DNA from 3 places in the Sphingobacterium thermophilum genome. Region 1 is predicted to be linked to each of the others. Evidence: riboswitches for the same ligand, from Rfam matches in the RefSeq annotation. Region 1 holds a riboswitch; each other region holds the start of a gene.
What was found. Region 1 has a riboswitch for S-adenosylmethionine ahead of ABD873_RS00815 (O-acetylhomoserine aminocarboxypropyltransferase/cysteine synthase family protein). Riboswitches for the same ligand answer to the same signal wherever they lie in the genome.
Positions count from the first base shown of each region.

Region 2: linked by a shared signal. The riboswitch ahead of metE (5-methyltetrahydropteroyltriglutamate--homocysteine S-methyltransferase) and the one ahead of ABD873_RS00815 (O-acetylhomoserine aminocarboxypropyltransferase/cysteine synthase family protein) in region 1 are both predicted to bind S-adenosylmethionine.
Region 3: linked by a shared signal. The riboswitch ahead of metF (methylenetetrahydrofolate reductase [NAD(P)H]) and the one ahead of ABD873_RS00815 (O-acetylhomoserine aminocarboxypropyltransferase/cysteine synthase family protein) in region 1 are both predicted to bind S-adenosylmethionine.

Region 1 covers NZ_BAABGR010000003.1:22,130-26,337, reverse strand. The annotation lists gene ABD873_RS00820 (homoserine dehydrogenase) at 1-740, opposite strand, end outside; gene ABD873_RS00815 (O-acetylhomoserine aminocarboxypropyltransferase/cysteine synthase family protein) at 809-2,116, opposite strand; SAM riboswitch class I at 2,363-2,476, opposite strand; gene ABD873_RS00810 (AMP nucleosidase) at 2,638-3,456, opposite strand; gene clpX (ATP-dependent Clp protease ATP-binding subunit ClpX) at 3,527-4,208, opposite strand, start outside.
Region 2 covers NZ_BAABGR010000035.1:268,659-272,866, reverse strand. The annotation lists gene metE (5-methyltetrahydropteroyltriglutamate--homocysteine S-methyltransferase) at 1-1,462, opposite strand, end outside; SAM riboswitch class I at 1,531-1,634, opposite strand; gene ABD873_RS11910 (response regulator transcription factor) at 1,851-2,537, opposite strand; gene ABD873_RS11905 (sensor histidine kinase) at 2,549-4,208, opposite strand, start outside.
Region 3 covers NZ_BAABGR010000015.1:259,734-263,941, reverse strand. The annotation lists gene ABD873_RS07100 (OmpW/AlkL family protein) at 1-633, shown strand, start outside; gene metF (methylenetetrahydrofolate reductase [NAD(P)H]) at 688-1,641, opposite strand; SAM riboswitch class I at 1,695-1,793, opposite strand; gene rimM (ribosome maturation factor RimM) at 1,927-2,451, opposite strand; gene ABD873_RS07085 (30S ribosomal protein S16) at 2,535-3,062, opposite strand; gene ABD873_RS07080 (UvrD-helicase domain-containing protein) at 3,302-4,208, shown strand, end outside.

The sequences.
Region 1 (4,208 bases):
CTTATCTCTTTGGCATAAGGAATCAACTTAATTTTGTAGTTTTTCTCACGAGCAAACTGTATATCGGCGTCCCCTAATTTGTCAATACCTAGGTTGAGGATGCTGTCTGGATTGACAAAGATGCCATAGGCGTGCGAGGCAACGATAGTCAACTTGTATTTAGGGTCAAAGCCACCAACATCTAAGATGGGGTTGGTTTCGGCGAAGCCTAGCTCCTGTGCTTTTTTTAGGGCGTCGGCATAGCTTTGTCCTTCGTTAAATACTTTGGAAAGGATATAGTTGGAGGAGCCGTTGAAAATCCCGCTTACTGAATGCAGCAGCTCATTGTCATAGTATTCTTCTAAATTGCGGATGATTGGAATACTGCCACATACTGCTCCTTCGTACAAGAGTGAGGTGCCATATTGTTGTTGTAGTTCCGTAAGTTCTTGGAGATGTGTAGCAATCATTTTTTTGTTGGCAGAAACCACATTCTTACCCGATGAAAGGGCTCTTTTGGTGATTTCGAAAGCTGCCTCGGCATCGTCGATAAGCTCGACTACGGTATTGATTTCCGGGTCATCGAGTATAGCATTGGCGTCTGTGGTGAATAGTTCTGCCGGCAATGAACGCTTTTTGTCGGCATTCTTAATGACAAATTTTTTTATTTCTAAGTTTAAGTTTTTTGTTTTGATAATGTCGTATAATCCTTGTCCCACAACTCCAAACCCGAACATTCCGATAGTAAGTTTCTTACTCATAAAATAAAATAACTGTAGTTTCTCTTTTCCCTTATTTTCTGATATTAAAAAATTAAGTAGTCAGAAGACTACTTAATTTTTTCGAAAGCTTGTGCTAAGTCGGCTTTGATATCGTCAATATGTTCGATACCCACGGACAGACGTAACAATCCAGGGAATACGCCGGCCTTAGCTTGTTCTTCTGTCGTAAGCTGCTGGTGTGTTGTCGCAGCAGGATGTATGATCAATGTTTTGGCATCTCCTACGTTTGCCAAGTGGCTTATCAGTTGTAACGCATCGATGAATTCGTTCGCTTTGTCGGCTCCTCCTTTGATGGAGAAAGATAAAACGGCACCATATCCATTTTTAAGATATTTCTGTGCATTATGGTGATGAGGATGGCTCTTCAATCCAGGGTAGCTTACTTTTTCTACCTGAGGGTGAGCTTCCAACCATTGGGCGATTTCGAGCGCATTGTCCACATGGCGTTGCACACGTAATGATAATGTTTCCAAGCCTTGCAGCAATAGGAATGAGTTGAATGGAGATAAGGAAGGACCGAAGTCTCGCAATCCTTCTACGCGTGCGCGGATGGCAAACTGTATATTGCCGTAAGGACCGTTTTCGCCGAACACTTCAGAAAATACCAAACCGTGATAACCTTCTGAAGGCTCTGAGAATTGTTTGAATTTGCCGTTACCCCAATTGTAGTTGCCACCATCGATAATCACTCCGCCGATACTTGTTCCGTGGCCGCCAATCCATTTGGTAGCTGACTCTACGACAACATTAGCGCCGTGTTCCAAAGGTTTGAAAAGATAACCTCCGGCACCGAAAGTGTTATCCACAATAAAAGGAATGTCATATTTACGTGCTACAGCAGCGATCTTGTCGAAGTCAGGGATATTGTAAGAAGGGTTACCGATAGTTTCTACGTAGATAGCTTTAGTCTTTTCGTCAATAAGCTTTTCGATATTTTCGGCATCTGAATCTTCGGCAAAGCGTACTTCGATACCTAATCTTTTGAAGGCTACCTTAAATTGGTTGTATGTACCTCCATAAAGGTTAGCGCCTGCAACGAAGTTATCTCCGCTTTCCAAGAGGTTGTTTAATGCAATAAACTGCGCGGCCTGTCCGGAAGATACAGCAACGGCAGCCACACCACCTTCCAATGCTGCTATTCTTTTTTCGAATACGTCGGTGGTAGGGTTCATGATGCGTGTATAGATGTTTCCGAACTGTTTCAGCGCAAATAGGTTAGCACCATGTTCTGCATTCTCGAAAACATATGAGGTAGTTTGATAGATTGGAACAGCTCTTGATCCTGTTGTTGGGTCGGCCTCTTGGCCAGCATGTACTTGTAAAGTTTCAAATTTTAAGCTTTTATTCTCAGCCATTTTCTTTTCAATTTTTCAGGTTATAAAAATATATGATGATTTACTCCTTAATAATAATGTATTCAGAAGGGTGGTCGTCTTTTATATAGCAATATCTGTAAGGAAAAATATTGCAGACGACTAGCGCATTCGCATGCACGAAATAGAATGTTTACGGGTGAAAAATGCGGAAAGGTGTTCCTTAACAGGAAGGTTGTCAATCGGATAATTTAATGTTGTCTTCGTTGAATATATCATAGTCTTTTACATTTATATGCTCTAAAACGACATGTTTTAGACAGGAATTGGCACCTTTTCAGCCTTTTGCTGCTGGTTGCCAGTGGGTCACTGAGCCAGTCTCTCGCCACTTCTTTATAAATCAAGACCAATCCTTGAAAGGTTTTGATTAGTAATATGCTACAAAAGTACTCGACAAAGATAGTAGAATTTTTGTAAAATTAAAATTATTTAAAAATTTCTGTAAAACAAAAAGAGCGGCTTCAGAGGCCACTCTTTTATGTTTAATGTATGTAGGGCAGCACTTAAAACTTAAGATGTTTGACAGTCAATCCATTGTTGATAAGCTGTTTTAAGGCATCAATACCTATTTTGAGATGTGTTTCCACATATTTTTCGGTTACGGAAATGTCGGAATCCGCTGTTTTGACGCCTTCAGGAACCATGGGCTGATCAGATACCAATAGCAGGGCTCCTGTAGGGATTTTGTTGGCAAACCCTACGCTAAATATGGTAGCGGTTTCCATATCCACAGCCATGGCGCGGATGGATTTCAGATATTTCTTGAAAGACTTGTCGTGTTCCCACACGCGGCGGTTGGTTGTATACACCGTACCTGTCCAGTAGTCTCTTCCATATTCACGGATGGTGGTGGATATAGCCTTTTGGAGAGCGAAAGCCGGTAGGGACGGTACTTCGGGAGGGAAGTAGTCGTTGGACGTACCTTCGCCGCGTATTGCTGCAATAGGAAGGATTAGTTCACCTACACCTATTTTCTTTTTTAGTCCACCGGTTTTTCCCAAGAATAGAACAGCTTTAGGCCTTACGGCAGATAGGAGGTCCATGATGGTGGCGGCCATAGGGCTTCCCATACCGAAGTTGATGATGGTGATGCCGTCTGCGGTACATGCCTGCATGGCTTTGTCTTCCCCATAGATGGGTGCATCGTCGTGCATGGCTGAAAACAACTTCACATATTTGGTGAAGTTGGTAAGCAGGATGTAATTGCTAAACTCTTCTAAAGGTTTTCCTGTATATCTAGGCAGCCAATTGTTGACTATTTCTTCTTTTGTTTTAAGTCCTGGAGTTATAGGACTTTCTACTGTTTTTTTTTCTTTCTTCATAGTACTAAATTTTAATGTTAACCCCAAAAGACACGAAACCCTCACTTTGGAGGAGTGAGGGTTTCGCTGCTTATGCTACTTTCAGCTTCTTGATATCTGCTTTGGCGAATTTTTGCTTCGCATATTCCAGCGTGATATGAAGCGTCTTGTCCTCACTCTGATCTTTTGTGGATGGAATCTCAAACATGGCATCCAGCATGATAGCTTCACAGATGCTTCTCAAGCCACGAGCCCCCAATTTGAATTCCCAAGCCTTGTCTACAATAAAGTCGAACACTTCCTTGTCAAACTTCAGCTCTATGCCTTCATATTCAAACAGTTTTGTGTACTGCTTAATCAAGGCATTTTTTGGTTCTGTCAAGATGCTCAAGAGCGCCTTCTTGTCTAGCGGGTTCAGGTGCGTCAATACCGGAAGACGACCAATCAACTCAGGGATTAAGCCGAAGCTTTTCAAATCCTGAGGAGTGATATACTTATAGAGGTTATTTAAATCTATATCTTCCTCTTCGTCTTTCATTTTATAGCCTACGGTCTGTGTACGCAGACGGTTGGCGATTTTCTTTTGGATGCCGTCGAAAGCTCCACCGCATATAAACAAAATATTGTTTGTATTTACGGTGATCATCTTCTGGTCTGGGTGTTTACGTCCACCCTGCGGAGGTACGTTTACGTTGGTTCCTTCCAGAATTTTCAACAGCGCTTGTTGAACTCCTTCCCCCGACACATCGCGTGTGATGGAAGGGTTGTCGCTC
Region 2 (4,208 bases), on a different contig from region 1:
GAAGACGGATAACGTTTTCGGTTTCTTCAGCGATAGCCTTGTCGTACTCTTCTTGAGTGATTACCCCTTTTTTAAGGTCGGCGCGCCATTTACGTACATCTTTAGTCTGCGGGAACGAACCGATAGTGGTGGTAGGGAATTTCGGAAGGCCGAATTTCTCTTGTTGAAGAGCTTTACGTACGGCAAATGGTGAAGTACGTTTTGCGTCGTCGTCCGTAATATTGTTAACTCTGTTCTTAACTTCAGGTTTGTGAATCAACGGCGATGTGCGACGGCTTTCTGCAGCAGCTTTGTTTGCTTCGAAGTTTTCCTCAGTTTTAGCGTCTACTTCACCTTCAGCTAATACAGCTAAGTCTTTCACTTCTGCTAGCTTTTGTTTGGCGAAAGCTAACCAGTTTTTTACTTCAGCAGGTAGTGTTTCTTCTTTTTTCTCGCTATCCAAGTCGTATGGTACATGTAGCAGGGAAGAAGATGTACCTACCCATACTCTATCTTTACCTAAAGTATCGACAGCTTGTTTTATCTTGTTTAACGATTTTTCGTAGTCGTTTTTCCAGATGTTACGTCCTTCCACGATACCCAATGACAGCGTTAAAGTAGAAGGAACTTTTGGCAACAAGGTATCCAATTGGTTTTCACCGCGTACCAAATCCACGTGTAATGCATGGACAGGAAGGTTTACGGCGATATCCTCATTGTCTCTTAGTGCTTCGAAGTAGGTGGTAGCAATCAATTTAGCTCCTTTGGCGGCGGTGTTCAGCTTTTTGAAAACCTCAGGATATAAAGCTTTAACTTTTTCCGAAAGATCCAAAGCCAAATAAGGTTCGTCAATTTGGATATACTGCGCTCCTGCATCGGCCAATTTACCAAGAATTTCTTCATAAACAGGCAACAATCTGTCGATAAGGTCGATACGGTCGAAGCCAGCTTCTTTCTCTTTTCCTAACAACAAGAAGGTGATAGGACCAATGATTACAGGTTTAGTTTCAATGCCTAAGGCTTTAGCTTCGTTATATTCGTTTAAGAACTTTTGGGAGCTTAATTTGAATGTTTGGTCTTTGGTAAATTCAGGAACAATATAGTGATAGTTGGTGTCAAACCATTTGGTCATTTCCGAGGCGGTAACGTCAATTCCATTTTCTTGGAAACCGCGGGCTATAGCAAAGTAAAGGTCCAAGCTATAGTTGCTGTCCAGCTTATCCAACAAAGAGTTGTAACGCGCCGGAATAGCACCAACAGTAAGAGATAGGTCTAAAACCTGATCGTAGAAAGAGAAATCATTGGAAGGAATTAAATCTATACCTGCTTCTTTTTGAGTTCTCCAATTGTTTTCACGTATAGATTTAGCTACTTGTTGTAATTCCTCTGCATTGATTTTTTTTGCCCAATAAGCTTCATTAGCCTTTTTCAATTCACGGAAAGGGCCTACACGTGGGTAGCCTAAATTGTTTGTTAGTAACATAAAATTGTTGAAATTAAATTGTTTCTTAAATCCTTTGCTAAGAGAAGGCCACTCGGAATAGTGAACTCAGCTTATCTTTCCCATCATTAGTAGGGTAGAATGTAGCACCTTGTCAAGAGACAGGTTGCTAAGGCTTCTTCGGGTCTAGTCCCTCAGCCTTTCTCTATAAGCGTGGCTAAAATAGATATTTTTCTAAGAGTTTCAAAATTTTTTTCCTAAGAGGAATATTTTGTTTTACTGAAATTTATGAAAATCAATAAACTATATATATCGTCCAAAGATGAATATTCGTTGTGTCCGTGATTTGAGAAATTAATAAATTAATATTCTATAAAATAAAGGCCTGAAACATATGTTTCAGGCCTTTATTTTATGAAATAAATTTTAATTAGCTTACCAATAATTTGTATCCTCTTCCGTGCACGTTGACGATTTCGACGTTTGGATCCTGTTTCAGGTATTTACGTAACTTGCTGAGGAAAACGTCCATACTTCTTCCGGTGAAGTAGTTGTCATCGTGCCATATTTTTTTAAGTGCTTCTTCGCGTGTGAGTACGTCGTTTTTTTTCAGACATAATAAACGAAGGAGCTCAGCTTCTTTGGTAGACAACTTTTGTTGCTGGCCTTTGTAAGTGATAACCTGGCTGGTATAATCGAAGAAGTAGTCTCCAATTTCGAATTTGTCGGCCAGCTCTTCCTCTTTGTCTTTAGAAGCTCTTTTCAGCAAGGCGTTGATGCGAAGTAGCAGTTCTTCCACACGGAAAGGCTTGGTGATATAATCGTCACCACCAAGTTCAAATGCTTCGGTCTTATCTTCCATCATACTTTTTGCCGTAGCGAAAATAATTGGAATGTTTTCATTTACCTTGCGGATTTCTTTGCCTAGCGTGAATCCATCTTTTTTGGGCATCATCACATCAAAGATGCATAAATCGAACTCCTCCTTACGGAAAGCTTCCAAGGCTTGATCGCCGTCTTCGACGAGGACAACCTCAAACTTTCCTTTTAGTTCTAAGTAATCTTTCAGCAATTCTCCTAGGTTAGGATCATCTTCTGCTAATAATATCTTTTGCATAACTTTCTTCTTTATTCTAGATTTTTAAGGCTTTTTTTCAAAGGCATACTGATTTCGAATGTCGTGCCTTTATCCTTTTCGCTTTTTACTGTAATCTTGCCGTCGAGCCGTTTTATGATGTCATGAACATAACTCAATCCTAAGCCGAAACCTTTTACGTTATGTACGTTTCCCGTAGGTATTCTGTAAAATTGGTCAAAGATTTTTTCCTGTTGATCTTTTGTCATTCCCATTCCCTTGTCCGATACGGCTACAACAATCTTGCCGTTTGTGTTGTATGTCTTAACCGTAATGTCAGGGTTGTTCGGGCTATATTTAATAGCGTTGTCAACTAAGTTAAACATTACGTTGGACAGATGCAATTCGTCGCCAATCACCAAATCATCGGTTGCATTAAGCTCTTTGTGTAGTGTTCCCTTAGCTTTGTTGAGCTGTAAGGTCATACTTTCCAACACGTCATCGATGACGTTGTTGAGATGCACGTCAGTACGTTCTATTTTAAGGTTTTCTTTCTCGAGTTTAGCGATATTCAATACGCGTTCGATATGGTTGCCTAGGCGTACATTTTCGTCGTAGATGATATTTGCCAACTTGTTGACGCGCTTAGCGTCAGACGATATCTCTGGATCGCGCAGGGATTCGCTGGCAATCATGATTGTCGCTACCGGTGTCTTGAACTCATGCGTCATGTTGTTGATGAAGTCCGTCTTCATCTCGGAGATTTTCTTCTGACGGAAGATAATACGCAGCGTGTAGGCAAAACAACCGACGAGCAAGGCTAGAAGAGCTAAAGTAGGTAACAGCAGATAGCTGATATTTTTGGCAATGATATTCCGTTTGTTGGGAAAATAAATGGACAGTCTTCCTTTTGAGTTAGTGCGGTCACCTTTAAACAGTTCGGTGGTGTAGCGTGTAAGCTTTTCCGGATGTTTTAAGGTGCTAGGGTCCGAAGTTTGATAAATAAGGCGATGGTTGTCCCTAACTTCTATGTTGAAGGGGGAGTGTATTTCACGTGAGGAGAGTTCCTGTTGTATAAGTTGCCGCAAATGTTTGGTATTAATCCGGTGTTCGAGAGGTCTATTGGCCAGCTGCACACCGATGGCCACATCTTCTACGAGGTTGGCCTTCTTTCCACTAAGCACTGCTACGGTGTCAAAGAGGGTAGTGGCGTTGGATTCTGCAAGTAGCTCTTGGTTGATGTTGTCCAGCTCCATGAGCAGCTTGTTGATTTTTTGTGTGATTTTCACATCCTCCTTAGGTGGAAGAGTTGCAATGCGATACCACGTGATAAGTCCCGTAAGGTCGAAGTCCGATATCACGTAACGTACGGAGTCATCCTTTGCTGGTACGCGGGGTACGGCACGACTGGCACTTACCACCACATAGGTGTTGGCAAGCATGGTGCCGACGATAGGTTCCTGTTCGATACGTATCTGTATGTATTTGCGATTTTGGGGTATGTTGAAATAGGTTTCGTAAAACCAGTTTTCTATGGGTGTGACGTTAGGGTAGCGTGACTTGAGATCTTCATCGGCATCCTTAAACTTTTGGTAGGTAGCATGCTGTTTCAGCCGCAGTTGGTCTATCTGCTGTTGGATCTTGACCTGCTGCGCCAATTTTTGTTGCTTCTTCTGTTCGGCTATGTATTTTTCTTGATTGACTTTGGATTGG
Region 3 (4,208 bases), on a different contig from region 1:
TTCTCATTAGGGTTTGCTCAAGCTCAGGAAAACCAAGAATATGATAAATGGCAGATTCGTCTTCGAGGAGTAGGTGTTGTACCCGTGGAGAACGCAGAAATTTCGACCATCGGAGGCAATGTGTCTGTATCTAGCACATTTATTCCGGAATTAGACATCACTTATTTCTTTTCGAAAAATGTTGCGGCCGAACTGATTTTAGGAACAACAAAGCATAATGTTCATACTACCAACTCCGATCTTTCGGCTATCGGCGGTGCTGCCAATGCCAATGTAGACTTAGGAGATGTGTGGCTGCTGCCTCCTACCCTTACTTTGCAATACCACTTCCGTCCTAACAAGGTATGGAAGCCATATGTAGGCGCAGGTGTAAACTATACAATCTTCTACAATCCGGATGCCGGAAATACCGTAAAAGATATCAGCTATGATAACACCTTCGGCTTTGCCATGCAACTAGGTACCGATATCAACATTTCCAAAAATATTTTCTTAAATCTTGATGTGAAAAACATCCTATTAAAGACAGACGTAAACGTAGATGCTTCCAATCTAGCCGCTGGACTACACATTCCTGCAAAAGTGGATATCAATCCTTTCTTACTAGGATTCGGTGTGGGAATAAAATTCTAACACGCTCTCCGCTATCAATGGAAAGAGGGGATTTTCTGAAGAAATCCCCTCTTATTATGCTAATTGTTCTACAATCTTTTTCGTTGGCCCCGGATTACTCATCGTGTAGAAGTGCAATACAGGTACTCCAAAGTCGATAAGCTCCTTACACATATTTACCATCCATTCTGTACTTACTTTCTGTACGTCGGCATTCGTTTTACATTCTTCGATAGCGCTACTGAGTTCTTCCGGAATATCTAGATGGAAGATTTTTGGCAAGGAAATCAGTTGTTTCTTATTGGTCAAAGGTTTCAGCCCCGGAATGATAGGAACATCAATACCGTTGTCACGACATTTTATCACAAACTCCTTGTATCTATCGATGTTATAAAACATTTGGGTTACGATGAAGTTGGCGCCCATTTCCACCTTTTTCTTCAACCATTTGAAATCGGTATTGAAGTTGGGAGCTTCGAAATGCTTTTCCGGATAGCCAGCCACTCCTATACAGAAGTTCGTTTTCGATCCTTCTATATCTTCATGCAAGTATTTGCCGTTGTTCATATCTACGACCTGTGCCAGTAGTTCCGTAGCATAGGCGTGCCCTCCAGGAGTAGGAATAAAATCAGGATCACCCTTGCGGGCATCACCACGTAAAACCAACACATTGTCTATCCCCAGAAAGTCCAAATCTATGAGTGCATTTTCGGTTTCTTCCTTGGTGAAACCACCACATATCAGGTGAGGCACGGCATCCACCTTATATTTATTCATGATAGCAGCACATATAGCTACCGTTCCCGGCCGCTTACGATAGGCTACGCGCTCTAGAAGCCCATTAGGGTGCTGCTTATACAGATAGTCTTCTCTATGGTATGTAACATCAATAAACGGAGGGTTAAACTCCATTAGTTCATCCATTGTATTAAAAATACTTTGGATGCCTTGACCTTTGGCCGGAGGCAACAGCTCAAAAGAGAACAAAGTTTTTCCCTTTGCATTCTTGATATGGTCTATAATTTTCATGTTGTTATTTCAGTTTAGGCTTAGAGAAAAGACTAAGAGATGGGCTTTTCACTGACTTATCTTTCCCACAAGGGGTAGAATGTAGCACCTTGACCTCCGTCAGGTTGCTAAGGCTTCACTGGGTCTATTCCCTCCGCCTTTCTCTATAAGCCCCGCTAATATCGCGAATAGAATGATAACAACAAAATTTATCTACAATTTAGTCTACAATCCTGCTATACTATTACGCTATTTTTGTTACTATAGACTTATAAAATAAAAAGGAAGAACGGTATGCTCTTCCTATTATTCCTTATACAAATCGACTAATCCCTCCGGTAAATCTACCTCTATAATTTCTTCCTCCACATCGATATCCAGTATCAAATCTTCCGAAAGAGGGAACATCAATTCTTTACCATCTATATCCACTGTGGCCACAAACTGCTGTGGAAATTCTTGCACGTCGGTAATTTCTCCCAACTCGCCATGTTGCTCGTCGATGACCAAAAAGCCTATCAGGTCCGTATAACGGAAGTCGTCGGGATCTCGCTCCGGTAGCTTATCCTTCGGAAGGTACATCTTACGATGCACCAAAGGCTGGGCCTTATCTATATGGTCTATATCTTCGAAAAATGCATAACCCGTACTGTTGTTGTGTAACTTGATACTTTGTACAAAATAAGGAACCAGTTTCTTGTTTACTTCCAAAAATATCACGTCCAAGTCCAGCTCGTCGTACGCATCAAACTCAAAGTACAGCTGCACTTCCCCTTTCAGGCCACGCGTCTTGGATACATATCCTATATAAAAACCTTCTTCTACTGTCATTTTATGAATCTAGAAATCCCAAAAATAGCAAAAAAAGCCGATTCATTTGATGAATCGGCTCTTCCGAATACTTTATGAAAGAATTATCCTTCAGTTTCTTCGTTGTTTTCTGTAGCTTCAGCAGCTTCTTCTGCAGGAGCTTCCTCCGCAGCAGGAGCATTTTTAGCAGCGATAGCCGCAGCTTTTTCAGCTTTCTTAGCAGCCTCAGCAGCAAGAGCCGCTTTTTTAGCTTCTTCTTTAGCTTTCGCTAGACTTTCTTTCGTGCCTGCGATTTTTGCTTCTTTAGCTTCTAACCAAGCAGCAAATTTTTTCTCTAAAGTAGCTTCATCAAAAGCTCCTTTTTTAACACCACCCAATAAGTGTTTTTTGTATAAAACACCTTTTGCTGATAAAATAGAGCGAGCAGTGTCAGTAGGCTGTGCACCTTTGTTCAACCAATCCAAAGCTTTGTCGAAATCCAAAACGATAGTTGCAGGATTAGTGTTAGGGTTGTACGAACCTAAACGCTCAATGAATTTACCATCACGTGGAGCACGTGAATCTGCTACTACTACATGGTAAAAAGGTTTTCCTTTTTTACCGTGTCTTTGCAATCTGATTTTAGTTGCCATTCTTTTTTAATTAATTATGTATTCAACATATCCCCCGTACTTCATGTAAGAGGGGACGCAAAGATAAAAATTTTTTGACAAAAAGAATAAATTATTCTATCAATCAACCACTTTTCTACAAAAGCTGATTATCTGACATTTATAGGGACACGGCCTCTGAGTTACTACTTTCCTAAGGAAATAACTTGCCATATTGCGCTTTTAACTGTATTTTCAATCTTCCAAATCGTATTATCACCATGACGCATGTTGCTCCTTTGAAGATTCTCAAAGCCTCCGCCGGCTCGGGAAAAACATTCAGCCTTACGTTACATTATATTACCCTGCTGTTGACCAACGAAAACAGCTATCGTGAAATTTTAGCCGTCACTTTCACCAATAAGGCTACTGCCGAAATGAAAGAACGCATCCTTCTCGTGCTGCGAGGATTGGCAGTAGGTGACACCTCCAAAAAAATTGACGATTATAGAAAACCACTTTTACAACAGAATAGCGAGTGGTCGGAAAACGTCATCCAGCAGAAAGCCTTACGTGTCTTTCGCAAGATCCTGCACGACTATAGTCATTTCACCATCAGCACTATCGATGGTTTCTCACAGAAGGTTATACGGTCATTTACCTATGAACTTAACCTCGATGCAGCATACAAAATTGAAATGAACACCAGTAAGGTCAAAGCAGACCTTACCCGTATGCTTAATGAATCTTTAGACGAAAAGCCTCAACTGCTGGAATGGATCATCGATTTTGCGGAGAAAAAGATAAACAACAACGAAAACTGGAATTACCGCAACCAGCTAAGTCAGCTGGCAGAGCTTATTTTCAGCGAAAACTTCCAAGAATTTGACGGGGCTTTAGCCTCTGCTGACACCCATCGGCTGTTCAATCTTCTGAACAACGAGATCTACGAAAAGACAAAATCCTACTTAGATAGTCTTAGCGAAGCGATAAAGGCCTTCCAAGACATGTTCAAAGCATTATTTGTGGATGCCAATGAGATGAAGAATAAGTCAAAAAACCCTCTTGTCTCGGCCAACAACACATCGTCTAAAGTCCATAAGCTTTCCAACTCCGACCTTATCAAAACGTTGGACAAATTCATCAAACTTATTGACAACAACGATGCCTTCACCGATCAGGACAAAA